4 regions of the Peribacillus sp. R9-11 genome follow, and region 1 is predicted to be linked to each of the others. Evidence: riboswitches for the same ligand, from Rfam matches in the RefSeq annotation. Region 1 holds a riboswitch; each other region holds the start of a gene.
What was found. Region 1 has a riboswitch for S-adenosylmethionine ahead of RE409_RS06175 (methionine ABC transporter ATP-binding protein). Riboswitches for the same ligand answer to the same signal wherever they lie in the genome.
Positions count from the first base shown of each region.

Region 1 (7,599 bases):
CCAGGTGTGCGAAAAGGATCTAATGCTTCTAGCGGCACAACCCAAGGAGAGATTGATGTAGCGAAATTCTTAGAATTAAATGGCCCAAGAGGCTGGTACTCCCATGCTTGAATATCACGTGCACTCCAGTCATTCACGAGAACTAGCCCGAAAACATGATCTTCAGCCTGATTAACTGGAATTGGTTCTCCAGGGCGGTTGCCAGGTCCAATAAACCAACCCATTTCAAGTTCGAAATCAAGCTGAATAGATGGACCAAATACTGGATCTGCATCTTTTGGTTTGCGCTGTCCCGAAGGGCGCCGCACCTTTGTACCACTTGGAACGATAGAACTGGACCGTCCATGATATCCGATCGGCAAGTGTGTCCAGTTTGGCATGAGTGCATTATCTTTTCCTCTGAACATAGTCCCCACATTGGTCGCGTGCTCTCTTGAGGCATAGAAGTCTGTATAGTCTCCTATCTTTGCAGGAAGTAGCATCTCTACATCTTTCAATGGGTGGAACGCTTTTAAACGAATTTCTTCATCATCACGTAAATCAGGCGTGTTCGCATCCAAAAGGTATTGTAATTTCTTACGTACAGAAGTCCAGGCGGGACGGCCGAGTTCCATAAATAGATTGAGTGAAGAAGCGGAAAAGACATTCTTTTCTTCTGCACCGGTCCCCTTTAACAGCCCTGCATCGTCAATTACAGATAAATCAAGAACATATTCACCAATGGCTGTACCGGCACGCGGGCCTTTGTCTTTGAATTGAAAGATGCCATATGGCAAATTTTGAATCGGAAAATGTGATTCCGGTGTTGTTTCGATAAAAGAATATTTCATCGTGGTGCCTCCCCATTAAAAATAGTCAGTTCACCAAGTTCTTTACGCGGCTCATCAAAGCTACAGCTTCCGTAAGAAGCAGCGAAGACTGTGCGTGCTTTGTTGATTTGAGAAGAACTGACAGATATACTGCGCCAAGAAAGCGTGTCTGGTGTAAACGAAAAGTGTGTTGGATCCTCATCCAACAATATGGTTTCAATGATTTTGCTGTCTATTGAATGGCAGTAGGAAAGTAGGGCTGCTGTAAATACGTTAACAAAGCCATGCATTTTTGTTTCCACTTCATTTCGATACTGGCGGATCGGATGATGCAGACCCGCTGTGAACTTTAAAGTTAGATTTCTTTTTCGGGATTCATGAATAACAATCGCTACTTGTTCGGCAGAAGGAAATAAATCCGAAGTAATGCCGCCCATGCGCATTTTAATACCAATACTTTTCAAAGATTTTTGATTGATCAAGCGAATAGTATCCAATGTGTATGGAAGTTGATCAATCGTTCCTGCTATTTCACAATAAATCGGATAACTGGCTGTTTGTTTTTCGAGTTTCTCTAAGAAAGAAGAATCAACTTTTTCTGGAAGCGGAACTTCGATCGCCTCAATGGTACCAGCTGTTTTATATGTTTCTAAAAAAAGGTGAATATCTCCCATAGCCGTTTCAATTTCTAGGGGTTTCGTTAAAATAACAGATAATCGAAGTGGATATTGATCATTAAATTGATCTTTATATGGTTCGAGTTCACTCAGTCGTGAAGCGGGAATAACAAATGGACCAAGCATCCAGCTGTCTGAATCATGTATATATGCATGATAATTTGAAATTGCTTCTGGAAGCGGAAGTGCACTTGGTGGAAACAGGCCTGCATAATCAATAAGTTCGGTCATAAAATGACTGAGCGCTTCCTCTTTCCACATTCCATTTACTTTTGTTAACAACAACCTCACACCTCCTATAATAGGAGGCCATACTGGGTATTACGCCAGATGGCCGGTTCATATTAAATATTTCCACGAAGTTCCTGTTCGCGTTCAATCGATTCAAACAATGCTTTAAAGTTTCCATCGCCAAAACCAAGTGCACCTTTACGCTGAATGACTTCGATAAACATAGTTGGACGGTCAACTAATGGTTTTGTGAAAATTTGGAGCAAGTACCCTTCATCATCACGGTCGACAAGGATATTAAGTTCTTGAAGTCGTTTCACATCTTCATCAATATCTCCTACACGATTGGCGAGGTCTGCGTAATAAGTGTCAGGAGTCTTTAAAAACTCAACACCATTTTCTTTTAGTGTGGCCACTGTGGTGATGATATCGTTTGTTAAAAGGGCAAGATGCTGAACACCTTGACCATTATAGTAATCTAGGAATTCTTGAATTTGAGATTTGCGTTTTCCTACAGCCGGTTCATTGATCGGGAACTTAATCCGTCCTGTCCCATTCATCATAACTTTTGACATTAGGGCTGAGTACTCGGTCGAAATGTTTTCATCATCAAAATGTTTCAGAACAGTAAAACCGAATACTTTTTCATAATAATTTGTCCATTCATCCATTACTTCCACATTACCAACAAGGTGGTCAATACCGATTAAGCCTGAAGGTTGAGCTCCAAAGTTGTCCTCACGAGCTTTAAAACCTGGCAGAAATCCACCTTTATAATCGATTGGCTCAACAAGCGTGTGAATCGTATCCCCATATGTGCCTAAGATTGCTTTTCTTACTTTGCCATTTTCATCTTCTTCCACCCATGGTTCTCGAAGAGCGATGCCACCGCGTTCAATAGCACCCGCATATGTTTTTTCTAGGTCTTTTACGAGAAGGGAGATATCTTTTACTCCTTCGCCATGAGTTTTAATAAACTCAGCCACATCTGTGCTGTCTGATAGAGTACCTGTTAAAATCAATCGGATGGTGCCCTGTGCCATAACGTAAGATACACGGTCACGGGAGCCTGTTTCTAGTCCTTTATATGCTATAAGCTTGAATCCGAAAGCGTTTGCGTAATAATAAGCAGCCTGCTTTGCGTTCCCAGTATAGATTTCTACGTAATGGACACTCTTAACCGGAAACAATTCCTCTTTCTTTGCTTTAGAAGATCCAACTGTTTTTTTAGTCATATTTACCGCTCCTTAATCGTTTTTTTTACATAAAAAAAGCTGAATTTTCTTAATTTTCCGCCTGTGATAGTTCACATCATAATACATAAAAATTTACCACGCAAATATGTGTTTTACCGCGGTTGACCATCATGGTAGCAACATTTTAACGCGATAAAACATATTTGCGTTTAGGTGTACTCTTGCACATTTTTTGTATATCTACTTAAAATGTTAGCAACTAAATAAAAGGGGAATTAGATATGAAAATTAGTGTAAAGTTCTGCCCTAGTAACTTTGAAGATGAGTTGGAAACTATTAAAGATAAATTAATGGAGTGTAGCGGTCTAGAGGTTATTGAGGATAGATGCTTGTTGTATTGCGGACAATGTTTAATGCAGCCGTTTGCAGTTGTAAATGGTGTAAACATTGTCGCAAACGATCCAGTTGAACTTCTCGAAAAAATTGAACAATATGTAGCTAGGCTTAAACAAGGAGACACTGTGTGAACAACGAGAAAATGAAATTAGTAATAATTGATTATCGCTTTTATTGACAACTATATCATTATATTGTGTTTTCCCCGAGAAACATGCGAACCTTCAGAGAGCATCCATCTATGATAAAATATATGTAAAACCCTACTACAAATGCTTATTAATTGCATTGATTGATATCTTCGCAAAGTATGACGGAAAAAATTCAAGGCCTGTTCCCAAAAAGGGAGCAGGCCTTGAATTTTATGGTTTGGTTTCTTATTTCATCCAATCTGGTTTTCCGAAGCCTGCAAACTTGCTATCGATTACTTCTTCAAACTTGTCTGATTCAACTACTGATTTAATATCCTTAGCAAATTGTGCATCTGCATCTTTTGTATTCACAGCAACAACATTACGATACATATCCGGCATGTTTTCTAAAACAAGGGCATCTTGAAGATCCATTTTTGCTGCAAGAGCGAAGTTACCTGGGACCGCTGATAGGTCAACGCTGTCTGTTGCACGCGGCAATTGAGCCGATTCTAATGGTTTGAATTGAATGTTTTTTGGGTTCTTTGTTACATCTTTTTCAGATACTTTTAAGGGATCGACATCTGGCTTGACTTCAATTAAATCTTCATCTACTAGGACTTTAAGTGCACGTGCAAGGTTAACTGGATCGTTCGGTAGGGCTAGTGATGTACCATCTTTAATGTCTTTCAACGATTTATATTTGTTCGAGTATATACCCATTGGTGCTGTCGGTACAATAACAAGGTCAGAAAGCTCTAAATCATTTTCTTTAGCGAAGTTATCCATATACACTTTGTGCTGGAAAAGATTGGCGTCGATTGAATTGTTACCAAGTGATTTATTTGGCTGGATATAGTCAGTGAATTCAACGATTTCTATTTTGTAGCCAAGATCTTCAAGGCCTGGCTTGATGGCCTCTTTTACCATATCCGCGTAAGGACCGGTAGTTGCTCCGATTTTCAATTCTTTTTTGTCTTCAGTTTTTGGGGAAGCATTATCGCTTCCGCAAGCTGCCAAGCCAAGGGCTAGTGCGCAAACAGATAATAAAGAAGCTATTTTTTTCATTGGAAATTCCTCCTGTAATATGTTGTATTAAATCATTGTTAAAATGACTGATTCTATCGTTTATTTACTAAGTATGAGGCCTTGTCACCAACCATTTGAATGATTTGTACAAGGCAGATTAACACGACGATTGTCGTGATCATGACTGTGTTGTCATAACGGTAATAGCCGTACCGAATGGCCAGGTCACCAATTCCTCCCCCACCGATTGTCCCAGCCATCGCTGAGTAACCGATAAGTGAAATGGTCGTTAACGTCAACCCTTGAATGATTCCCGGTTTTGCCTCAGGAAGAAGTACATCCTTAATGATCATCCATGGAGTGGCACCTACAGCAATTGCAGCTTCAATCACACCTTTATCTATTTCGCGTAATGCCGATTCAACGATTCTTGCAAAAAAAGGTATCGCGGATACAGATAAGGAAACAGAAGCCGCTCTTGGCCCTATCGTTGATCCAGTAAGCAAATCCGTTAAAGGAAGGAGGGCGACTAAGAGAATGATAAACGGGATTGAACGGACAATATTGACAGCGAAACCGAGAGATCGATTCACGACGTTATTTTCAAAGATTAAATTCTTGGTCGTTGTAAACAGCAATACTCCAAGTGGCAAACCAATTAGAAGGGCTACCGCAAGGGAGATTCCAACCATATAGATTGTTTCGAGAAAGGCTTTATTAAGGTCAGGTAAAATATTGACGACGGAATCAAACAGTGACATGTTTCAACACCTCCACAGAACTGGTCCGATTTGTTATATATTCCAGTGCCGATTGAACTTCAGCAGCCTCACCAATTAATTCAATGATTAAGATTCCTAATGGAACATCCTGAATATATTCAATTTTGCCGTGCAAGATATTTCCCTTTACTGAATACTTTTGTAGAGCATCGGAAAGAATCGATTCACCGGCGGTGGGCCCTTCAAATTGAATTTGAATAATCGTTCCTTTGCTTTCCTCAATTAAGTGTGAGGGAAGCTCAAAATCCAATACACTGCTGATGAATTGCTTCGTCAACTGCTGCTTTGGTTGTGAAAATATCTCATAAACAGATCCTTCTTCGATAATCCTGCCATCCTGCATGACAGCGACTCGATGGCATAGTTCTTTGACTACTTCCATTTCATGGGTAATCAATACTATAGTGATACCAAGTTCCCGACTAATCTTTTTTAATAACTGTAAAATCGCTTTTGTTGTTGTTGGATCAAGGGCAGAAGTCGCTTCATCACATAATAGTACAGTAGGGTTATTGGCTAAGGCTCGCGCTATGCCGACCCGTTGCTTTTGACCTCCGCTGAGCTGGGCCGGATAGACATCCTTTTTATCACTAAGCCCAACTATGTCCAGCAGTTCTAGAACGCGACTTTTGATGACGCCCTTTGATTTGTGTGCGGCTTTCAAGGCGAAAGCAACATTTTCAAAAACGGTTTTGGAACTGACTAAGGAAAAGTGCTGAAATATCATACCGATTTTTTGTCGTTGTTTTCGAAGCTCTTTGCCTGATAAAGACGTTAAGTCAATCCCGTCAATAATGATTTTTCCTTTTGTCGGACGTTCAAGCAAATTTAAGCAGCGTATTAATGAGCTTTTTCCGGCTCCGCTGTAGCCAACAATCCCATAAACTTCACCAGTCTGAATTGTCAAAGATACGTTATCCACTCCGACAACTCGGGTATTTTTCGATATGTATTCCTTTCGGACTGATCGGATTTCAATCATGAGCCTTCCCCCTTAAACATAAAAAACTGCCTCTATCATTCAGAAAGAGGCAGCGAAATTATTTCGTCTTATCTTTCAGAATGTAATCATTCTGCAGGAAGTAGCACCGTTCCCGATTGGGGCGGTTGCCGGACATCACAGGGCCTGTTCCCTCAGTCACTCTTGATAAGTAAATTATTATTTTGGAATATTACAAGTTTTCTAATATAATCTATATTATTTGTAAATTCACATATTGTCAATCGTTTCTGTAATTTTAGAATAACTTTCTGGTGATTTAATTAATTTTTTTATGGTAAATCTAGAATTGGATAATCATACCTTTTGGAATCGGGGTATTGTCACCATTGATCGTTAATGGTCGTAAAGCCATACTTTTTCATGATTTTTGTAAGATAAGCTTCGTTCTTTTTAGCAGCTTGTCGATTTTTTTTAATAATTACGTGAATTTTTTGTCAGGAAAGTATTGTTTCAAAGTCTGTATCATGAATGCTTTAGCTTTTTTATCAACCACGGTAATATTGATAGTTACTCAGCGTTAATGATTAGCCGTGAATTTTTTTATCGCCCAAACTTAAATACGGAGTACCCTTTCTTAACAACTTCCTTTTAACCGAAGCCAGATTTTTGCTGTTTCTTTTCTTAGTTGCATAATAGAATACCTTAAATCAATGACAATGGTTTCAAAAAGTGCCTTGATTCTACCGGAAAATATACTACGGGTCTTTGCTAGGAAAATACTATTTGCTTGTCAAAAGTATGGAGGGATATTACATTTATTGTAATGAACAAGGGGTATTTTTATACAATTGATGAGGAGGGAAGCCATGCTAGAGATTAAGACGATAAATGATGTGGTTTGTGTACAAGGGACCCCTGAAGGAATAAAGTCGGGGATGAGTGTATATGTTTTTTTAACAGACGGCCTATTGATTGATACGGGAGCCCAAATTTTATTGGAAGAACTTATCCCTTTCTATGAATCAGCCAACTTCGATTTAGTGGCGCTAACGCATTATCATGAGGACCATACTGGCGGTGCTTCCTGGATACAGGAACATAGAAAAGTTCCAATTTATATTCATCCGGTGTCGATTGATGTATGTGCGAAGGATGCTGAATATCCTGATTATCGCAAAACTTTTTGGGGAAGGAGAGATGGCTTCAAAGCTGAGCCGCTGGGGAGGGCTGTTCATTCCCGTACCCAAACGTGGGAGCCAATCTTTACCCCAGGTCATGCTATGGACCATATGGTGTATTTGAATCACAGTAATGGCATGCTGTTTTCAGGTGACCTATTCGTTACACCGAAAACGAAGCTTGTTTTACGGGAAGAATCTGTCCCTGTTATCATCGATTCTATAAA
Region 1 covers NZ_CP133763.1:1,283,437-1,291,035, forward strand. Annotated here, with positions in the region: gene fahA (fumarylacetoacetase) at 1-830, opposite strand, end outside; gene RE409_RS06150 (hypothetical protein) at 827-1,771, opposite strand; gene hppD (4-hydroxyphenylpyruvate dioxygenase) at 1,831-2,952, opposite strand; gene RE409_RS06160 (DUF1450 domain-containing protein) at 3,195-3,440, shown strand; gene RE409_RS06165 (MetQ/NlpA family ABC transporter substrate-binding protein) at 3,687-4,508, opposite strand; gene RE409_RS06170 (methionine ABC transporter permease) at 4,562-5,230, opposite strand; gene RE409_RS06175 (methionine ABC transporter ATP-binding protein) at 5,217-6,233, opposite strand; SAM riboswitch class I at 6,299-6,405, opposite strand; gene RE409_RS06180 (MBL fold metallo-hydrolase) at 7,061-7,599, shown strand, end outside.

Region 2 (7,599 bases), 780 kb from region 1:
CATTCCAATTGCCTTTTGTACCATGAGTTTACCTTTCTCATAATTTGCCTTATATGCAGCAGCTTCTTCAAAAAACACTTGAGCCGCCTCAAAATCTTGTTCCTCGTATTTCTTCATTCCATCTGCCAAAAGGACGCAAAGTTCCATTAACTCTTTCGTCTCCCCTGTTTGGTCTTCTTTATACGCTAATTCAAATGCCTCATGGGCCTCTAAATAATTTTCCTCTTCCACCTGACTTTTTCCTAGCTCCATGTTGGAATCGTAATTCCTGGTTGTACAGCCTGAAACAATTAATGCCATCATTAAAATAAATATGAGTAATCTCTTCAAAAAGTCACTCCTCACTTTTACTGAATACACATACACTTCCATATTATTCTATAAATCTATCTTACCCGATTTTACAAGAAATATCTGACATCTTTATCTCTATCGATTTATTATGGAGAATGTTCACTTTTATGATTATATTTTTACAAATAGTGGTACATCATAGATAAACGCTTGAAAGGGTGATGAAAAAATGATGCAGGAAAAACAGACCTATCATGTGGATTTGGTCAGCGGCGATGTACTAGGAAAAAAACTTGAGGAAAATCCAAGCTTTACTATACACGCTACAGTCGAAGAACTAGCAGAATTAAAGCAATGCCTAGAGGAACATCGAACAGATGACTTGGAGTCATACGCTCGTTCTCATGTACCTTATCTTCTCTATCATCATGACCGGGCAAATGATAAATACGATGAAGCTATGAAAAAGCTGTACGCCATCATATATAAATTAGGCGATGAAACAGCCCGAAAGCATATTGAAGAAATCGGCATATTGGCAGATAACAAATTCAAAGGCAACGAGGAAATCCAAAACTTTAAATAGGAGAATAATTAAACAGAACCTGAAATATCAAGTTTCTATTTTTTAAAAGAACGAGGATGAAAAAAGCATCTTCGAAAGAAAGTGATTTAACACATGGGGTACATCACGATCAGAGTGTTTGGAGTTTTACAGGAAGAAAATTATGATGGTATTAGTTTTGGAAATGCATAATCCAAAATAAAAATATACCAGAACTGTTGCATTCAATAGGTAACGATTCTGGTATATTTAACGTTTTGCGGATTACTTTACGATGAAAAATAAGGTGTCATTCACACATAAGTCTAGTGTTTTTGCTTATAATAGGTAACCGCTAGCGCTAGGGCAAGTACGGTTCCTTTAACGATGTCCATCGCGTAGTATGGGACAGACATCATAATCAGTCCGTTTTGAAGGATTCCAATCAGGACTGCACCGATGAAGGTTCCGAAGGCATTCGGTTTCCCTGCTCCTAGAACGGATGAACCAATAAATGCTGCTGCAACAGCATCCATTAAGTAAGGAGACCCGGAATTGATTTCGGATGTCATGACACGGGAAGCAAGGACAATTCCCCCGATTGCGGCAAAGAGAGCCGAAAGGAGATAGGCCAGTACTTTGTATTTATTTACCGAAATTCCAGAAAGTCTGGCAGCTTCCTTATTTCCCCCAATAATGTACATATAACCACCGTGCTTGGTATAAGTCAAAAAGATATGGGTAGCTATCACAATGACTGCCATGATCAGAATAATCCAAGGGACCTGTCCAATCTTAGCGAAAAATGGGCTGATCAGTCCTTCAGCGAACGTTCCATCAGGCATGACCATATTTTGTGAAACCGTTGCTCCTTTTGTATAGGTAAGAGCAATCCCTTGGATGATGAACATGGTCGCTAATGTCATAAGCATGTCAGGAATTCTCAATTTTACAATCATGAATGAATTTAATGCTCCTACTACAAGCGACGCACCGATTGCAGCTAATATGGCAATCAGGGTATCCTGCGAAAACCAAACAAACATCGAAATGACGATCGCATTAGCCAATGATGCTACAGAACCAACGGATAGGTCAAAACCATCCACAGTTAAGGATATCGTAATTCCAATCGCAATAATGGTCACGATTGAAATAGAACGCAGAATGTTAATTAGATTATTAGCTTGAATGAAAGATGGATTTGAAACGGCAAATATCCCAACCAAAATGATAATCGTCAAGATTGTGCCGTATTTATAGAAAAAGTCGAATAAGTCTACTTTTTTCTTCGCTTTTGTTGTCTGTGTGAGAACAGGAATCGGTGTACTCATCCTATTTGCCTCCTGTTGAGTAGAATAGTAGTTCTTCTTCATTGGTTTTGCTTGTCTCTAATTCGATGACTGTCTTTCCACCATATAACACATAAGTTCGATTAGTAATACCGATGATTTCAGACAACTCAGATGATGCATATATAATTGCCTTCCCATTTCTGGCAAGTTGGGCAATCAATTCGAATATGTCCTTCTTGGCCCCTACATCGACGCCTTTTGTAGGTTCATCAAATATGTATACATCTGCATCAGCAATCAGCCACTTTCCGATAGCGACCTTTTGTTGATTACCACCTGACAAGTTTTCAACCTTAGCTTCCTCTGAAGGGGTTTTAATACCAAGACTCGTAATAATTTCCTTCGCTTTTTTCTTTTCCGCCTTACGATCTACAAAGCTGAATATCTTGCTGAATTTTCCGACACTTGCTGCAGTCAAGTTCGTTGCAACTGATTCCTGAACAAGAATGCCTTCTTTCCTGCGTTCTTCCGGTACAAGTGCTAGACCACTTTTTACTGCATGATACGGTGTTTTCAATGAAAGCTTTCTACCATTCATCACGACTTCCCCTGTTGTGATAGCAGTATGACCGAATAGGGTTTTACACAGCTCTGTTTTCCCTGCTCCAACCAATCCTGCCAAACCAACAATCTCTCCTGCTTTTAGATGAAGGCTAACATTTTTAACTTTTTCGGCATCTGACAGTCCCTTCACTTCCAGAACAACTTCACCAATCGCAGCATTTACAACAGGGAACTGTTCATCCATTGTTTTCCCAAGCATTCCCTCGACCACTTCGTTTTGGGTAATATCCGCTACTTCTCGACATGCAACACTTTTCCCATTCCTCATAATCGTAATTTCTTCACAAATTTCAAAAATCTCTGGAAGACGATGGGAAATAAAAATGATGCCAACGCCTCTTTGCTTTAATTCATTTACAATTCGAAATAGTTCTGACGTCTCCGTATAACTTAACGGAGCAGTTGGTTCGTCGAGGATCAGGAATTTGCATTCCGTCGAGACTGCTCTTGCAATCAGAACCATCTGTTTTTCAGCCAAGGTAAGATCTCTCACCAGCTTTTTCGAAGAGACACCAATTTTCATCTCTGCCAGGATATAAGTGGCTTTTCTATGCAACTCTTTCCAATGGACCATCTGTTTTTTGCCCATGTTTTGCACCGTATCATTCAACATTACATTTTCCCCAACAGTTAAATAAGGAATGAGTGCCGTATCTACTTCCTGATAAACAATTTGAATACCTTGTTCCTGTGCAGCCTTCGGTGAACGGATATCCTGCTTCTTTCCATCCAGAAAAATTTCACCTGTATAATGGGCATGAGCGCCCGATAAGACCTTCATTAGCGTAGATTTCCCTGCTCCGTTTGCGCCGACCACTGCATGTGCTGTCCCTGATTGTACTGAAAAATCAACTTCACTAAGCGCCTTTACTCCCGGAAATCCAATCGATATCTTTTTCATTTCTAGTTGTGTGCTCATGCCCATTCCCCCTATTAAACAGACACTCTCTTCACTAGAAAGAGAGTGTCTAATGACTCTGTTTTTTACTTTTTATAATGATCTTTCAATACTTTCATCCATTCTTCTTCAAATTCCGTTGATACTCCCCATCCTTCGACAATACCGGACAAGTTGGCCATGTTGACCGCTTCTTTTGAAGCTTGAATCTGCTCTTGTGAAATAAGTGAAGCTTCTAAGTCATATGTTTGCGGTGTTTCTTCACCCGCTAATTTTTTTGCCAAAATCCTCATATTCACTGCACCAATCAATTTCGGATCGACAGCTGCCGTGTAAGACCAAGAGCTGCCTTTCGCTTGAATCTCTTGAAGATCAGCATTAGATACGTCGATTCCGTATATCTTCACTTCATCGCGGCCAGCTTCTTTAATCGCACGAGCCGCTCCAATTGCGAATGCATCCCATGTTGCGAAAATCGCATCTAGTTTGCCTTTGGGATATTTATTCAACATTGCGGCTACCGCATTTTGTGTCTGAACCGAAGTATCTGCAGATGCTACTCCGAATCTTTCGACTTCTTTAATCCCAGGATTTTCTTTTAATTTTCCCTGATACACCGCATTTCTTCTCACCATTGGTGGGAAACCATCTACCCAAAGGTATGCGATCGCTGCTTCACCTTTTTGTTCTTCTATCAATTTATCAAAAGCCAGAGTTGCCAATGCTTCATCATCCTGTGAAGTTAAGGTCACACCGTCAATTTTAGATAAGTCGCTAATAGAGTCGAATGTAACAACGCTCTTTCCTGCATCAACCAACTTTTGAACGTCATTCACTGTTGCTGCATCATCACCATGGGAGATAATATAGCCGTCATAATCTTCTTGTAAAGCCTGGGCGATTGCATCATGGAATTTAGCCGTATCGCCATTTGCTGTATACGTATCCACTTGAAAACCTAATGCTTCTCCTTCTTCCTTCGCTCCAGCTAAATATTGAGCCGTATGATCATCTCCGCCAATCTTACGAATGACTTTGATTTTGGCACCTTCCCCTTTTGCAAATCGTTCTGGAACATTTTTAAAAGATACTTTTTCATCCTTCTTTGATTCTGTTGAACTTTGTCCTGAAGAGCAGCCCGTTAAAAGCAAAGCCGAAGCTATGACCGAAACGAAAACCCTTTTAAAAATTGACTTCCTCATTTTAGTTCCCCCTTCTTTTCACTCATTAATCTTATCAATTAGGTTGGTGTAAATCCCAAAATAAAAACCTCTCTAGAATAGAGAGGTTTAATCAGCTGATTTGCAGACTTGTCCCTCTCTTATCTGTCAAAACATTTCTGTTTTGCAGGATTTAGCACCAATTCCTAATGGAACGGTTGCTGGGCATCTTAGGGCCAGTCCCTCCGCCACTCTTGATAAGAGAATATAATGTGTTACGTTTTTCGTAATTACCACTTTATAGGGATATAGTCGTAAAGTCAATAGATTTTTGAATATTTAAAATGTTTCTTATTACACTTATTTTCTTTGTAGCTTAGCCAGACGCTTTTTCTCGATCTTTTCAAGTCTTTCTAACTGACGTAGTTTCACTTCAAATAGAGTAATCGGGTCACGGTATACTTCCGGATTTTCTCTCATATGCTCCAGTGCTGCCTGATGATCTTTGATTTCAGTCTGTGTTTGTTCTATCGTTTTTTGAAGTAAGGCAAATGAACTGCGATAGAAAAGTGAGATATCTCTATCCAAAGATTTTTCAAACAATCCGAATTGTGTAAGGAAACGGTCACTGATCATCTCTGCAACATCCTGGTAGTCTTCACTTTCTAGGTACTTCTTATACCGGTTGTACATATTAGCTTTATTTTGCGGAATCGCTCCAAACAACTTCCCTGCCCCTTTAAGCAGCAATTGCGATGGGGTCCGGCGTAGTAAAATATTAACGTCTTCAATGCGGATACTGCTTGTCATCCGATCCGCATCACGGCGCCAATCATCCAAAACTCTAAAGTCTCCCGCAAGTGTAATTCGCTCTTCTTTGTACAATTCATTGAACCCTGTGCTCATCTCATCCATAAACTGTTGAATTTGTGTAAATTCCAACTGAGATGTAGCAATCCAGTCTTGAAGAGAACGGTAATATTGCGGCATAATCTTGTCTGAAATATATGCCTGAATCTGCTCATTCATTTCATCGTTCAACTGTATATGAACTTGGCTGAAATCGCTACTTTCCGTTAATGATTTAGAACATTCTCTTAGTAATTCAGGGATTCTTGAAGAAAGCTGTTTTTTCACTTCTTCTTTAATTGAACGATACGACCTTATGATATTTTCACTTTTTTCTTTTTCCAAATCTGCCAGTTGATTGACGGCTCCATTCAATTTGACTTCCATCTGCTCATTCCAAGAAATTGAGTGCTCGCATTTCCGCTCATTAGCTGCCCGTTTTTCTAGCAGGTAAGATAACGTTTTGCGAATGAATGCAAGAATCTTCTCAGATCTTCTTTCCTTCCAATTATCAGCTTGATAATTCGAATCAAGGAAGGATGAAAGGTCCTGTAACTGCTGTTTGCTGTCATAAAGTTTGGAGAACGCAAATACTTTTGCGTTCGGGAAATACGCATTCACTTTATCCCATGTTTCATCTTCCATCCGGACTGCCACTTGGTCACTGTAAATCGTATCCATCTTATTTAGTAAGAAATGAATCGGAAGTTTCGGTGCCATCATTTGAATTTCCAATAACAAATCTCGTTCACTACCGGTGAAAGGCGCTCGTGCATCGAGAACAAACATCAATCCATCGCTGCCCTGTAAATACCCTTGGAAATCAGAGTCTACACTTTTTTCCCCATTGAACCCTGGTGTATCAAGTAAACGCAGGCGATTATTTTTTAGGTAGTCACTAATAAGGGTCACGTCGACAATGGTTCCGCGCTGACGGCGTGTTTCATCCAATTCAGTTAACTCACCAACGACTTTGTGATCTGTATCTGTAATTTCATAGATTTCCAGATTATCTCCATCTTTGACACTGACAAGGGACGAATGGTCCTCGGCAGCAATACTCTCTCCAGCAAGCGACTGAATAAAGGATGTTTTGCCATTGCCTGTGCTTCCGACAAGAAGAAGATTGAAATTTTCGGTATCCTTAAGTCCGTCTACCATCCATTTCAGTTTATTGCCAACTGTTAAGTTATTCTCTTCAGCCCACTGAATAATGGAATTGAACAGTTTTTCGCCCGCTTCCAATCCGCCTCCCAATTTAGGCGATTTTGCTAACAGACTTTCTGCATCCTGAACAACCAGTGCATTAATTGTATCAGGGAAAATTTCATTCCATGACAGAACGGAAGCCGCTGCAAATAACGAAAGCTCTCCATCCGCGATTTTCAACCAATTTTCCAACAATCTCGGCACAACAGGACTCAAATCTTTGATTAAGTGTGTTCCTTCAAGCAAACCGGCATAAGCATCCCGGTAATAGACAGAAAGCTCATCCCATACATCACCTGGATGTAATTCGATGCCATCTATCAAATTATTAATGACTCTAAGCCATTCAAAGTAGGAATCTGTATATTTATAATTTTTCCAAAGTGCAACCGTCATTTTTTCAAAGCGATCCTGATCAAGGTTGTATAACGCCTCGAGAACATTTGAGAAATAATCCGGAGCCATCGATTGAGCAACACCTTGCTGGATATACGTTTTCAGCACATCAAACCAAATCATTGATTCCGTACGGATACTTTCATTCGCGGCTAAAACTACAGCACTGTTCCAATCCTTTTGTTCTTCAAAAAAGGAGCGTGCAATTGCGGTGACATTTGGGTAATCAGGTTGAAAATCGACTGCTTCCTTAACAACTTTAGATGCCAAATCATTTCTTGATTCTACTATGTAAAGAGAGAACAGCTGTAGAAGGACTTCCGTTTTCAA
Region 2 covers NZ_CP133763.1:505,377-512,975, reverse strand. Annotated here, with positions in the region: gene RE409_RS02480 (COG3014 family protein) at 1-330, opposite strand, end outside; gene RE409_RS02475 (hydrolase) at 524-880, shown strand; gene RE409_RS02470 (ABC transporter permease) at 1,165-2,172, opposite strand; gene RE409_RS02465 (sugar ABC transporter ATP-binding protein) at 2,174-3,676, opposite strand; gene RE409_RS02460 (sugar ABC transporter substrate-binding protein) at 3,742-4,857, opposite strand; SAM riboswitch class I at 4,974-5,079, opposite strand; gene RE409_RS02455 (GTPase domain-containing protein) at 5,176-7,599, opposite strand, start outside.
Region 2: another riboswitch for S-adenosylmethionine. It lies ahead of RE409_RS02460 (sugar ABC transporter substrate-binding protein); the one in region 1 lies ahead of RE409_RS06175 (methionine ABC transporter ATP-binding protein).

Region 3 (7,599 bases), 2.2 Mb from region 1:
GCTAAAGAACATGAAATTGCGGAAACGGTCTTACTTCCTGGGGACCCGTTACGAGCAAAATACATAGCAGAAACATTTTTAGAAGATGCTAAACTATACAATGAAGTACGTAACATGTTTGGATATACGGGGACATATAAAGGGAAACGCATTTCTGTCCAAGGTACAGGGATGGGTGTTCCATCCATTTCCATCTACATAAATGAATTAATGAATAGCTATAATGTGCAGAAGCTGATTCGTGTTGGGACTGCTGGTGCCATTCAGAAAGATGTAAAAGTTAGAGATGTAATCCTGGCAATGAGCGCTTCTACGGATTCACAAATGAACCGCCTGACATTCGGGGGAGTCGATTTTGCTCCAACAGCAAATTTCGATTTGCTAAGAAAAGCTTATGAGGCAGGTATTGCCAAAGGTTTGCAATTAAAGGTCGGTAACGTGTTTACGGCCGATCACTTTTATAACGATAATAGTGAATTAGAAAAATGGGCGAAATATCAGATTCTAGCTATAGAAATGGAATCAGCAGCTCTATACACGCTTGCTGCTAAATTTGGACGTCAAGCTCTTTCTGTTTTAACCATTTCCGATCACATATTAACTGGTGAGGAAACGACGTCTGCTGAGCGCCAGTCAACATTTAACGAAATGATTGAGGTAGCATTAGAAGCAGCAATACAGGACTGATATTTAAGAAGAAAATTTACTTGCGGGTTACCAGGAATAAATGAAGCTGTACGATGATAGTTAGGATACAGACTCATTTATTCCATGGTATCCGCATTTTTGTAATTTAACAGATTATTGGCAGGGAAATATTATGGGTTTGGTTAAGAATTTTATTTCTGATTTTACCTACGCGAAATGGTGAAAAAAGATATATATATGATCAAAAGTTGTTTTTTTGATAACTAATATTTTCCGATTAGCCTGAAAGCTGATAAAATAGAGAAAAAGTTTATATCGTCATGAAGAATGAAAGTGGTGAGGCTTCAGTGGAAGAAGAAAATCAAAAACAGCCTAAAGAGGCAGGGAAATTCATAAAAATAAAGAAGTTTACGTTCATTATGGGGATTTTCTTACTCATATTTCTAACCGCAGGGATTACTACAATAGCCTTGACCTTTGGAGATGAAAAAGTAGAGTCTTTAGCACCGGATAAACATTCGGAATTTGAAAAGCTGTATTCTACATACGATACGATAAAAGATAACTACTATGAAGAGATTGATCAAGACAAGCTGGTTGACGGGGCAATTAATGGAATGATCAAATCATTGGATGACCCATATTCTACTTATATGGATAAAAAGGAAGCATCGAGTTTCCATGAGAGCATCTCTTCATCTTTTGAAGGAATCGGTGCTGAGATACAAGAGCAGGATGGAAAAATTATGGTCGTTTCACCGATAAAAGGGTCTCCAGCAGAAAAAGCAGGGGTAAAACCGAATGATATCATTTTAAGTGTGGACGGTAAAAGCATTGAAGGATTAAGCTCTTCTGAGGCTGTCCTGAAAATCAGAGGCGAAAAAGGGACGAAAGTGGATTTATCCATCACTAGAGCAGGTGAGCCGGAACCGATTGCTCTTACGATTAAGCGGGATACCATTCCAATTGAAACAGTATATGCCGAAATGCTAGATGATGGAGTTGCCAAAATCCAAGTAACAAGTTTTTCTGAGCATACTGTTAAAGAGTTGGAAACGGCACTTAATGATATGTCCAAGAAAGATATGAAAGGCCTTATCTTGGACTTGCGTGGTAACCCAGGTGGATTGCTTGACCAGGCTATAGATATGGCAAGCTTGTTTATTCCAAATGGGGAAGTAGTTCTTCAAGTTGAGGAACGTAGCGGGAAAAAAGATGTCTATAAATCGAAGAATAATGGAGAGTTGAAGATTCCAGTAGTCGTATTGATTGATGATGGCAGTGCAAGTGCATCTGAAATTGTCGCAGCGGCTGTCAGTGAATCAGCGGATATTCCTTTAATAGGTGTTAAATCATTTGGGAAAGGAACTGTACAAACAGCCCAAGACTTCGATGATGGATCTAACTTTAAATACACGGCAGCAAAATGGCTGACTCCTGAAGGTAATTGGATTCATAAAAAAGGGATCAAGCCGGATATTAAAGTGAATCTTCCTGATTATGCCAGCCTTCCATATATTTCGCCGGATAAGGAATTGAAAGCATCTGATTCTTCCAGTGAAGTAAAGGCAGCTGAAAAAATGCTGAAAGCAGCAGGCTATAATCCAGGTAAGATAGATGGATTCTTTGATGAAGAAACAACAAATGCAGTTAAAGAATTCCAAAAAGAACAAAAGGTTAAAGAAACAGGTATTATCAAAGACGATACAACCGTAAAATTAATGCAGGTCATCCGGGAGAAAATCCTTGAAAATGATACACAAGTGAAAAAAGCAGTGGAAGTTTTAAAGAAGGAAATCAAATAATTTGAGTATAAACAGCCTGTCAGCGATTACCGTTGACAGGCTGTTTATCGTTAATTGCATAATACTTCAATAAAAGGGGAAAAATATGGTTACTTTTACCGATGAGGTGAGGATATGAAAGAGAAGGTACTGTTCATATGTTTAATTGTCTTAATGCTGGCTGGTTGTTCATATTCGCCTGTTCCCCAATTAAATAAGAATAAAAATACGGAAAAAAACCTTTCTAAAGAAGAGAGCCAAGAAAGTATGAAAACTTTTCTATTGATTGGTGTCGATTCTCGTGGAGAGGAGGATTCTCGGGCAGATGCTGTGATACTAGCACGCTACTTTCCTGAGCAGCAGAAGCTAAAACTGGCTTCTATTATGCGTGATAGTTATGTGAAAATACCGGGTTATAAATACGGATATAACAAAATAAATGCTGCTTATTATTATGGTGGCAGTGAACTACTTAAGAAAACAATACAAGAAAACTTAGATGTTAAAGTCGATCATGTTGCAGTAATTGATTTTAAGGGATTCGTAAAGATGGTTGACCTACTTGCCCCAGATGGTGTGATGGTAAATGTGAATCAGGAAATTATTGATGATATGAGCATTGAAGCCAGCAGCGGTAAAAATGTATTACATGGTGAGGAAATATTGAAATATGTCCGTTTCCGACATGATGATGAAAGTGATTTTGGACGGGTCGCGCGTCAACAGGAAGTATTAGTTCAATTAAAAACGGGATTTATTAATCAAATCTCATCCTTTGAAGGGATGGTCGCCCTACCTAGTATTATTGAAAAAGGGATGTCCTACCTAGATACGGATATTGGGATGAAAACGATTATGGAAATGGGCTCTCAAGTTGTCTTCCAATCCCCAGATTCTGTAGAAACCTTAAGGATTCCAGTTGAAGGAAGCTATAAAGATGAAATATATCCCCAATCTGGAGCAGTTTTGAAAATGGACTACACTAAAAATAAGGAGGCACTTCAAGAATTTTTTTCAAGGTAAGAAGTGCTGATCGATCACTATTTGTTAATATTTAATCAATTTTTTGAAAAATTAAGCTTGATTTAATAATATATAATCTTTTATAAAGAACCTCGCAAGAATAAATATAAATATCATAGTAAAATGAACGAGGCGAAATCACATATGCGATTCCGCCTCGTTATGATTAGTTTCATCTAAAAGATGAAACCTGGCTCAATTGACAAAAAGCGGAATGTTTTTCACATAGTCTGGTGAAATAATACCGTTTTCTGTTATGATGCTCGTGATTAGATGATTCGGTGTGACGTCAAAGGCTGGATTGAATGTCTTTACATTATCTGGGGCTATCTTTACTCCCTGAATGAAGGTAATCTCGTCCCCATTCCGCTCCTCAATCGGGATGGATGTGCCAGATTCAAGGGAAAGGTCGAAAGTGCTTGAAGGAGCGGCCACATAGAATGGGATACCGTAATGATTAGCTAATATTGCCAATCCCAAGGTCCCGATTTTATTAGCAGTATCTCCGTTTGCCGCAATCCTATCAGCACCAACTATAATACCATTGATTTGTTTATGATGAATGGTATGAGCAGCCATATTGTCAGAGATTAAAGTGACGTCCACTCCAGATTGCATTAGTTCCCAAGCAGTCAAACGTGCCCCTTGCAGGACAGGTCTTGTTTCACATGCATATACCTTTATCGGAAAGGCTCTTTCTTTCGCTAGATGGAAGGGAGCCAAGGCTGTACCATAGCGAGCAGTGGCAATTCCCCCAGCGTTGCAATGCGTTAATATGGAATCTCCTTCAGCAAATAAGGATAAACCATGTTCCCCGATTTTTCGGCACATTTCTTCATCTTCTGTAAAGATTGCTTTTGCTTCCAGTATAAGTGCCTCTTTGGCAGTTGGAATACTCTTGGCTGCTTGCAAAATGTTTTCCATCCTTTTTAACGCCCAAAAAAGGTTGACTGCAGTAGGGCGTGAAGAAGCTAGTTTTTTAATATGTGTAGTTACATTTTGTTTGAATTCCCCTAAATCAGTTGAACCATCCTGATTCGCTCCAAGTGCGACACCGAATGCTGCAGTTAGACCAATTGCTGGGGCACCGCGGACCTTTAATGTCAAAATGCTGTCAAATACATCCTCAACGGAATAAAGTTTAATGAATTCTGTAATTGTAGGTAAGGCCTGTTGATTTAATAAAGTTATATGAGTATCATCCCATTGAACGGAATAAGGTAAGGCTGTTGTCGTCGTCATATGTAGTTCTCCTTTTAAAGGGTTGAATAGGTAGGCAGTGTATGTTGCTTCAATGCTTCAATCACAGCTGGAACATCTAATTCTTCCCTTTTTTTAATTAAAAAAGCACCAATTTTCAATGTAGCCGTTTTGGCAGCGATTCTTGTTTCTTTATCTTCAATAACATTTAAATCTGCAACATGAGATAAGCCTATTGTTCTCCGAATCAGCTCGCAGCCAGCAAAACCATATGCATCTTTTCTGAATTTAGTGAGCACATATGATAGATAACCATTTACTTGACGAAACGGACTTTTATTTTGGGTATTCCAAAGACTAGTATATGTCTCTTCAAAAGTATCCCAAAATTCTTGGAGGTGTGTGAAAATTTCCTCTTTTCCAGCGGGATTACGTGTAACTGCCTGGAATAGAATGTTTGCTGTGTATTGGCCAAGATCAAACCCAACTGGTCCATAAAAAGCGAATTCAGGATCAATAATCTTCGTTTCGGTATCACTTGCAAATATACTTCCCGTATGTAAATCTCCATGAAGTAAGGCTTCCTGTTCGGTTTCAAAGCTTTGTTTCAGCTTAGCGACTTCAAGTATTACTTCTTGATCATTCCAAATGCTTTTGGCAGCATCCGTCAATTCTACTTCATATTCACCCGGTAGTTCTTCAAAAAAAGGATCTGTGAAAACAAAAACTTCAGTAATTTTGCAGAGTTCAGGATTCGTGAAGTTTCGGGCCACTTCTTTTTTCGCAGACGGTTCTAAATGAAAATCAGATGTGTAAAATGCCGTTTTGGCAACATACTCACCAATATGTTTCGATAGTAATGGAAATTGATCGCCATCGATTAAGCCTGTTCTCGCTATTTTTAAGTGTGAGAGGTCTTCCATGATTGTGATAGCAAGCTGTTCATCTGAATAATAGACTTGCGGTACAAATTCGGGACAATAGCTCTTGAAATGGATAAGTGCATTTGCTTCAATTGCAGCCCTTTTTAAGGTCAGCGGCCAACTTTCACCAAGTACCTTTGCATAAGGAACCGCTTGTTTGATTATAATTCCTTTTTTTGTGGCTGTGTCTGTAATATGAAAGACATAATTTAAGTTTCCATCGCCTATCTCTCTACATTTTAAAGTGGCATCTGTTTTGACCAACCCTAGTTTTTTTGCAAGGGTTATTGCAGTTTCATTTGACAGTAATTCAAAGTTCGAATGGTTTAAAGTCATTATTTTCCCCTCCAAATATTTAAAATAATAATGAAAAAGCCTCTTTCATATAGAAAGAGGCAGAAGTTTTAGCTTCGGACCTCTTATCTTCCAGAAATATTGCTTTCTGGTGGAATTAGCACCGTGCCCTGTGGATTTATAATCCGGCGGAAACTCCGCCCCATTTCACAATGGTATTACAGTCGGTTGCTGGGCTTCATAGGGCCTTTATCCCTCAGCCTGCTCTTGATAAGAGTAAATGTAAATGTTTTCTGAAATTTTAATCTTCGGGAAAATAATATCAACTTTTTAAATAGTTTGTCAATGGGTAATTTAATAATAATCCGCACGACGTTCTTCGAATTCAGTTTTGTTACATGCTTCCGTTACTTTTGAGAGGTCCAGGGTACCTGTTAGGAGTTCTTTCTTCGCCGGCTTCACTTACGATATTCCCCCATGGATCTATAATCAGGGATTGTTCGGCAAATAGTTTAATAAAATCGGACCCTGAACGATTTAATGCTAAAACGTAGGGTTGGTTCTCCATGGCACGGCTGACCCTATATCGGTCCCTAATGATCGAGGCTCGGTTTGGGCCACTCGGCGGATACGAATAGAACTTCCGCACCTTGAACGGCATGGACTCACTGACATCCTTGTATACGTATGTTATAACAAATGAATGTAATCGTTTTTTCTGCTTCTTCATCCGCAATCTCATTCAACCTAGTTAAGTCGTATCCAACTGTTCAAAGTTCAGGTAAAATAACTATATCCGGATTAGATTAGACGGCGTTTTCTATCCATTTGTACTGCGAAATGAAAGTTAATATAGGGTTATCCAAAGGCATATCCATTTGGTGGAAGGAGATTTTCCATTTCATTTTTTAAAACCTCTATATGTAAAAAAACACTTTACAAGACTATGATAAACATATATCATTTGTGACTAGAATTTCAAGAAATTTCAGAGAAGGTGTTTAATGATGCAATTCGAAAAATCCAGACAGCTTCAGGAACTACCCAAGCAGTTTTTTGCTTCTCTAGTTGCAAAAGTTAAGGCAATTACAGAGCAAGGTCATGATGTCATTAATTTAGGGCAGGGAAATCCTGACCAGCCGACGCCAGAGCATATTGTGAAAAGTTTGCAGACTGCTGCAGAAAATACAATAAATCATAAATATTCTCCTTTCCGAGGACATCAATACTTAAAAGAAGCTGCGACTGTCTTTTATGAACGTGAATATGGTGTCAAGTTAGATCCTAATAGTGAAGTGGCTATTCTATTTGGTGGAAAGGCAGGACTTGTCGAACTTCCACAATGTTTATTGAATCCCGGGGATACGATTCTGGTACCTGATCCAGGCTATCCTGATTATCTATCTGGTGTAGTTTTAGCCCAAGCAAAAACAGAATTCATGCCTTTGACAGAAGAAAATGATTATCTTCCGCATTATGGAGAAATACATACAGAAACCCTTGAAAGAGCCAAAATGATGTTCTTGAACTATCCGAATAATCCAACTGGAGCATCAGCAACTGAGGGTTTTTTTGAGGAAACCGTCTCGTTTGCGAAAGAACATTCAATTTGTGTGGTTCACGACTTTGCTTATGGAGCGATTGGATTTGATGGAAAAAAACCGATTAGTTTCCTTCAAGCAGAGGGGGCAAAAGATGTAGGTATCGAAATATATACTTTATCTAAA
Region 3 covers NZ_CP133763.1:3,446,022-3,453,620, reverse strand. Annotated here, with positions in the region: gene deoD (purine-nucleoside phosphorylase) at 1-687, shown strand, start outside; gene RE409_RS16670 (lmo1851 family serine protease) at 969-2,453, shown strand; gene RE409_RS16665 (LCP family protein) at 2,568-3,455, shown strand; gene mtnA (S-methyl-5-thioribose-1-phosphate isomerase) at 3,651-4,697, opposite strand; gene mtnK (S-methyl-5-thioribose kinase) at 4,712-5,914, opposite strand; SAM riboswitch class I at 5,995-6,149, opposite strand; gene RE409_RS16650 (nitrilase-related carbon-nitrogen hydrolase) at 6,267-6,602, opposite strand; gene RE409_RS16645 (pyridoxal phosphate-dependent aminotransferase) at 6,877-7,599, shown strand, end outside.
Region 3: another riboswitch for S-adenosylmethionine. It lies ahead of mtnK (S-methyl-5-thioribose kinase); the one in region 1 lies ahead of RE409_RS06175 (methionine ABC transporter ATP-binding protein).

Region 4 (7,599 bases), 940 kb from region 1:
GTTTAATTACCTTTTTTTTAGTCTTTACGATATTCAGGTGTTAATTTGCGTTAATAACTATTTAAACCTAAGGCAATCAAATCAAAAGTAGAAATTCCTTTGTTCAAACTATTCGGAATCACCATTTTCAAATTTCAACAATTTCCCGAGAAATATCTACAAATTCTGAGTAGATATCGACAAAATTAGAAGCTTTAAAAGAGATAACGATACCCGATATATATGACAATTTATTTAACCCATGTTCCCATTCAATTAAAAGAGATCTTAATTTTTAACCAATGAACTCGCAGCTCCGCGTGAAATGAACATCTAACTGACAAACGATATGTCATAGTTAAAACTGAACAAAAAAGAACCCATTACGAAACATTACTGCAATAAGAAAAAGGTTTTATTACCTTTTTTTTAGTCTCCTTTACGATATTCAGATGTTAATTTGCGTTAATAACTATTTAAACCTAAGGCAATCAAATCAAAAGTAGAGATTCCTTTGTTCAAACTATTCGGAATCACCAAATCCAAATTTCAACAATTTCCCGAGAAATATCTACAAATTCTGAGTAGATATCGACAAAATTAGAAGCTTCTAAATAGCGATTTGTTTTTGCTGATAAGTAGACATACTATAGAATTCAAACTCTACCGAGTGTTTTTTAATTAAAAGAAATAAACTCTTCTAAGGAAAGAGCTTTTATAATAGTGCTAAAGATGAAAAAACACATGTGTAGTCTTCCTTCGCTGTAATAATAAATAACTTTTATTATTACAGATATGAGGGCAAAGGGTCCTCACACATTTAAAACAGATGCAAAAAAGTTTATAACCGCATATATATGGTACTATTTATTATTGTTTTTTCTTTTTTGATACTAAACGTACCGAAAGTTTGCTATCAAAAAATGGTCAAAAACTCAAAAATAAACGTAAACCCCAATCAAAAGATTATAAGAGTGGGGGGCGCAGGGAGCTCCCCGCATGGATAAGGCAGACCGTGAGTAGCAACCTGAATAGTGAGTTTGCCAAAGGTTTGCCGTTATTTCATCAAGATACAGAGCTTTCCTTATGAGGAAGGAAGTCCTAATCCTGACTGACTTCGTAATGTTTTCGTTTTTTTGTAATAGAGTCTATGCCTAGGTTACCCGTATACATGGTATGCAGGGCAAAATCTGACCTGTCTTAAGGTATAGTTAAATGAACGATTAAAAATTATACTGTAAAAATATTTTAGATTATTCAAAATAGAGTTGACATTAGTAAAATTTGAATATATAGTGAGGAACATAATTAAATAAATACGTTATTTCTTATCAAGAGATGTGGAGGGACTTGGCCCTATGATACCTCGGCAGCGGGTTTTTACTTTTGTAAAAATACTGTGCTAATTCCAACGGACGAAAGTTTGAAAGATAAGAAGGAGCTTTTCTTAGATAATTAAATTAAGAGTTTACTCTTTTTTATTTCTAAAAGAGGCCTCTTCTGTCTGATGACGGAAGAGGCCTCTTTTGTTTATTCAGAATGTATATGGTTATTTGGAGAATTGGTGCAATTATTCGTAAGTTTCACGCACTAATCGTGAATTGTGAGCAATTACTCGTGAGTTTGACAGATTAACTCGTGAGTTTCGCGCAATTACTCGTGAGTTTCACACATTTACTCGTGAATTGTGAGCAATTACTCGTGAGTTTCGAAAATTTAACCCTATCATTATGAAACTTTGCAAAGCTCTTCTCTGGATAATGAATTCGTACAAATAAACAGCGTGGGGGGAGACAGAATGATTGAATTTCAAAATGTTAAAAAGGTATATAAAACAAAGAAACAGACTGTTGAAGCTTTGAAAGGAATTAATTTGACAGTTGAAAAAGGCGATATTTTTGGTGTTGTCGGTTATAGTGGAGCCGGAAAAAGTACGTTGATTCGGTTAGTCAATCTACTCGAACACCCTTCAGATGGACAGGTTATTGTTGGGGGGAAGGATTTAACCAAATTGAACCCGAAGGAATTACGGGCAGAAAAGAAAAAAATTGGCATGATTTTTCAACATTTTAACTTACTTAACTCAAAGACAGTTTTTGATAATATTGCCATGCCGCTAGTTTTATCGGGAACCCCTAGTAAAGAAATCAAAGAGCGGGTAGGCGAGTTGTTAGAGTTCGTTGGCTTATCAAGTAAAGCAAGGAGTTATCCGGAACAATTGTCTGGCGGTCAAAAGCAACGAATAGGGATTGCTAGAGCGTTGGCTACCAACCCATCGATTCTTTTGTGTGATGAAGCGACGTCAGCATTGGATCCACAAACAACTAGTGCTGTACTGCAGCTCTTAAAAAAAATTAATAAAGAATACAATATTACCATTTTGCTAATCACTCATGAAATGTCTGTAATTAGGGAAATTTGCAATAAGGTTGCGGTCATGGAAGGCGGACGCGTGGTTGAACAAGGTTCGGTTTTCGAAGTTTTTGCGAAGCCCCAAACAGGTATCGCAAAAAACTTTGTACGAACTGTTATTCACGACGAGATCCCACAAAGTTTCCTGAAAAATACCGGATCATATATTCCGATTATTTGGAAAATTAACTTTATTGGTACTACATCAGGCAATCCTTTACTTTCAACCATCTCGAAAAAATATGATGTTCATTTAAGTGTTTTATCAGCTAATATTTCTGAAATTCAAGAAACACCTTTTGGAAATTTAATTATTGAAGTGACAGGGAACAAAAAAGAGGTGGACAAGGCTTATCAATATATTAAAGATGAGGGGATTCTCGTCCAGGAGGTGCAGATAAATGGGTAATACGCTTTGGGGAATGGAAATAACGGCAGACCAGCTGTCGACAGCTTTCGGTGACACACTTTATATGGTAGCCATCTCATTGATATTTTCCGGGCTGATTGGACTTCCGCTAGGAATCTTACTTGTCATTACAAGAAAGGGTCACATCCTGGAGAATAAATGGATCTTTAATGTATTGAACCCGGTCATCAATATATTGCGGTCGGTTCCTTTCATCATCTTGCTTGTAGCACTTATTCCGTTTACCAGAATGATTGTCGGCAGTGCGATCGGAACGAATGCGGCCATTGTTCCGCTAATCTTTTACGCGGCTCCTTATATTGCCCGGCTTGTGGAGAACTCCCTGTTGGAAGTGGACAAAGGGATCATCGAGGCAGCTCAGGCGATGGGGGCGACGACATGGCAAATCATTTATCGCTTTTTGATTCCCGAGGGACTTAGTTCGTTGATCCTTACATTTACAACAGCGACAATTGGCCTTGTTGGATCTACGGCCATGGCAGGTGCTGTCGGTGCAGGTGGGGTAGGAGATTTAGCCTTAGCTTACGGTTATCAAAGGTTCGATACGATGACGATGGTCGTCACAGTAGCGGCGCTCGTGATCATCGTTCAATTATTGCAATCCACCGGGAATTTTGTTTCAAGAAAAATCAGAAGAAGATAAAAATAACAGGAGGTAGGAGAAATGAAGAAAATCTTATTAACGATCATGGTATTGGCATTGGCCATTGTGGCTGCAGCATGTGGAAACAAAGCGGAGTCAACAGGTAATTCAGATGATGTGAAAACAGTGAAAGTCGGTGTCAGCAGCGGGGATACGAGAACATGGGAATACATTGTTGACTTAGCGAAAAAGGATGGGCTGAATATCGAACTTGTTACTTTTAATGATTATATCCAACCGAACCTTGCGTTAAGTGAAGGAGAAATTGATGCGAATTCATTCCAAACAGTTGCCTACTTCGATGAATTTGTTAACGATCAAAATTTGAAATTAGAGGCCATCGGATCAACTGTTATTGCACCTATGGGCCTTTATTCGAAAAAACACAAAGATCTCAAAGATCTTCCAGATGGCGCTACGATAGCCGTTCCGAATGAAGCAACAAACTTTGGCCGTGCATTACTCCTTCTTCAAGAAGCTGGATTGATTACATTGAAAGAGGAATTCAATGGATCGGGATCATTGGAAATCATTAAGGAAAATCCGAAAAAATTGAAAATCAAACCTGTTGCTGCCGGCAATACGCCTCGTCTATTGGATGATGCCGATGCTTCAGCCATTAATAATAACTTTGCCGTTGAAGCAGGCCTTACTTTAAAAGAGGCATTATTCCATGAAAGTAAAACGGCGAAACCATATATTAATATCATTGCGGTTAAAAAGGGAAATGCCGACCGTCCTGAGCTACAAAAATTAGTGGAGCTTTATCAATCGAAAGAAGTGGAAGCGTTCATTGAAAAAACGTTTAAAGGAAACACCATTCCTGCATATGTTTCTGTAGACGAATTAGTTAATTACCAAGATGCTTGGACAAAACCAGCCAATGAAAAATGATGAATAGAACAAAGTGAAGGAATGCCGGATGGATTCAAGGTGCCTGTCCGGCTTTTTAAACCAAAAGGGGAGTTAAGAATATGGCGAGAGAATTATTGCAGAAGCAGCATCAGCAGATCATTGAAGATCACATCGACCTTCATTCCGAATTATATATTGAAACGAGTCAAGCCATCCATGCAAACCCCGAAATTGGGAATCAAGAGTTCTTTGCTTCGAAAACGTTGACCAAATTACTTCAAGATGCAGGATTTGAAGTAACCCGTGATATAGCTGGGCATGAAACTGGCTTCATCGCCAAAAAAGCCTCCTCAAAGAAAGGCCCCAAAATTGCCTTTTTAGCTGAGTATGATGCATTGCCAGGTCTAGGACATGCTTGCGGCCATAATATCATTGGCACTACGAGTGTCGCAGCAGGAATTTCACTATCTCAAGTACTAGAGGAAACAGGCGGAGAGGTGATTGTTTTCGGAACACCTGCTGAAGAGGGAGGGCCAAATGGAAGTGCAAAAGGCAGCTTTGCGAAGCACGGTTTGTTTGATGAGGTAGATGCAGCCATCATTATCCATCCAGCTGGTCAAACTGGTGTAACAAGTCCATTTTTGGCTGTAGATCCACTTGATTTTCATTTTTACGGAAAATCAGCACATGCAGCTGCTGCGCCTGAACAAGGTGTAAATGCTCTTGACGGGGTTATTCAGCTATTTAATGGCATTAGTGCTTTACGTCAGCAACTCCCATCTGAGGTCAAAATCCACGGAATAATAACCAATGGTGGAGAAGCACCTAACATCATTCCTGAATATGCTTCTGCCCGATTTTACATTAGAGCAACAACATGGAAGCTATGCCAAGATGTATCGCGTAAAATACGTGATGTTGCTGAAGGGGCTGCACTTGCCACAGGAAGCACAGTTAAAGTCGAACGTTTCCAAAATGAAGTGCTTGATTTTGTCATAAATCCAGTTCTTGATGAACTGTTAAAGGAAGAACTGACTCAATTAGAAGAAACCGTAGCTCCTAGAAAAGATAGTGGTTTTGGTTCGACTGATGCGGGGAACGTAAGCCATATAGTCCCGACAGCCCATCCATATATAAAAATTGGACCAGATGATTTGATTGCCCATACAAATGAATTCCGCGACTGTGCTAAATCTCAAGAAGGAGACAAAGCCATCCTCACTGGTGCAAAAGCTCTTGCGCTTACTGGCTACCGGTTGATTTCGGATAAAGATATGTTGGATAAGGTTAAAACAGCTTTTCATGAAGCGAAGCAAAAGGAAATATAAATAAATCGGATAGCAATGGTAGTTGGTCTTCTCCAAATCTATAAAATAAGAAGTGCATTAGCTTAGACAAAACGATATATATAGGTCAGATAAAGAAAAACAGAAGCCCCTTGGCTTCTGTTTTTGTTATTTCTAGCTTTTTGAGAAGCTTCCAGTAAATCGTCAAATGTGGAATCAGTCGTAGCTACCAATGCCTCAAATCACCTTCTTACCTTTTTTCACTTTTATTCCTCTCCCTAAAATGTATCAGCGTAGTTTATATGCGAAATGTCGGTGATACCCTAATTCAATGGTATAAAAAAAATCCCTATCTATATAAATGGGGATTCTTTTTTCATTTAAATGGAGCATCCCACTAAAAGGGTCAGAACCCTTATAAAGTTATTTAAGGAAAGTAAAAGAAGGTTTTTATCCGAAATGTTTCCATGATTATTAAAGGGTAATTACTGTTTTATTTCAATTTCAATAAAACATCTCTAAACATTCAGATTTATTTTATTATGACTATATAGGATTTATCATTAAAGGAGAGGTATATGAAAAAGTTTTTCTTTATCTTCATTTTGGCTTTAATCCCCTTCGCCTCTACGACTGTAAGTGCAGAATCAGACTTACCTCTCATTAGTGAAGCTGGGATCATTATTGATGCGAAAAGTGGGAAAGTGTTATACGAAAAAAACACAAATAAAAAAATGTATCCAGCCAGTCTAACGAAAGTTGCTACTGCTATATATGCTATTGAGCACGGGGATAAGAATGAACTAGTGACTGTTAGCAAAAAAGCGGCTGAGGCAGACGGCTCTTCGGTATTTATTGAACCTGGGGAGAAAATAGAGCTTTCCAAATTAATTGCAGGAATGCTCATCAACTCCGGAAATGATGCAGCTATCGCAATTGCCGAGCATATGTCTGGTAGTGAAAAACTGTTCATGGAGGATTTGAATGAGTTTTTAAGGAAAGAAGTAAACGTCACCGATACTCATTTTACGAACCCCCATGGATTGTTTGACAAAAACCATGTAACTACAGCCAGTGACCTTGCGAAAATTACCCAATATGCAATGAAAAATGAAATTTTCCGTGAATATTTTGGGAAGAAGGATTTACCATGGGAAGTGGAAACATGGGACACAACTCTAGTTACCCATCATAAAATTTTAAAAGGCGAACTCCCCTATAAGGGAATAACCGGTGGGAAAACAGGTTTTGTTAGTAAATCTGGCTACACCCTGATTTCTACTGCTACAAGAGGAGAACAGGACTTGATTGCGGTCACTCTTAAAGCTCCTTCAGACAAGGATGCCTACTCTGATACTGAGCTTCTATTCAGCTATGGCTTTGAAAACTTTAAATCAGCCAAAATTGATAAAAAAAGCATACTTTATTCAGCGGATCACTCTAAATCCTACACGCTGAACGAAGACTTATACTATACCCATCTAATTAGTGATGAACCTAGTCTAAAAACCAGTAATGATGGAATTCTCTCAATCATGAACCAAGAAGGGAGCACCATAGAATCCTTTGATCTTAAAACGGTCGCAGATGTTAGGAACACAGAAGTGCCGGCCTCGTTTAAAAAAGAAACAATCAATGAGGAAGCTAATAAATTTTCTGTCCCATCTCTAGGATGGGGAGGCTGTGTCATTCTTATCATTCTGATAACGGTTTTTCTAAAGAAAAGAAAAAAACGAAGTGATTTTAGAACTCGTTACTAAAGAAAAACCGACTGGCAACCAGAGGCGTTGTTGCCTTATACTTTTCCCTAAAATCAGCCACTAAGGGTGGCTTTAATTTAATAAATAGAACGAAGGAGCACACATATTATACATGACTAATATGTATACTCCTTTATTTTTAAAGGCTTTTTATGATTTAGGTATTGATAATTCCAGGACAGGGTTTTTCTTTTAGGGGTATATAGTTATGTTGATACTAATACATTGTTACTT
Region 4 covers NZ_CP133763.1:339,194-346,792, forward strand. Annotated here, with positions in the region: SAM riboswitch class I at 1,305-1,416, shown strand; gene RE409_RS01745 (methionine ABC transporter ATP-binding protein) at 1,778-2,800, shown strand; gene RE409_RS01750 (methionine ABC transporter permease) at 2,814-3,464, shown strand; gene RE409_RS01755 (MetQ/NlpA family ABC transporter substrate-binding protein) at 3,486-4,358, shown strand; gene RE409_RS01760 (M20 family metallopeptidase) at 4,439-5,647, shown strand; gene RE409_RS01765 (D-alanyl-D-alanine carboxypeptidase family protein) at 6,184-7,365, shown strand.
Region 4: another riboswitch for S-adenosylmethionine. It lies ahead of RE409_RS01745 (methionine ABC transporter ATP-binding protein); the one in region 1 lies ahead of RE409_RS06175 (methionine ABC transporter ATP-binding protein).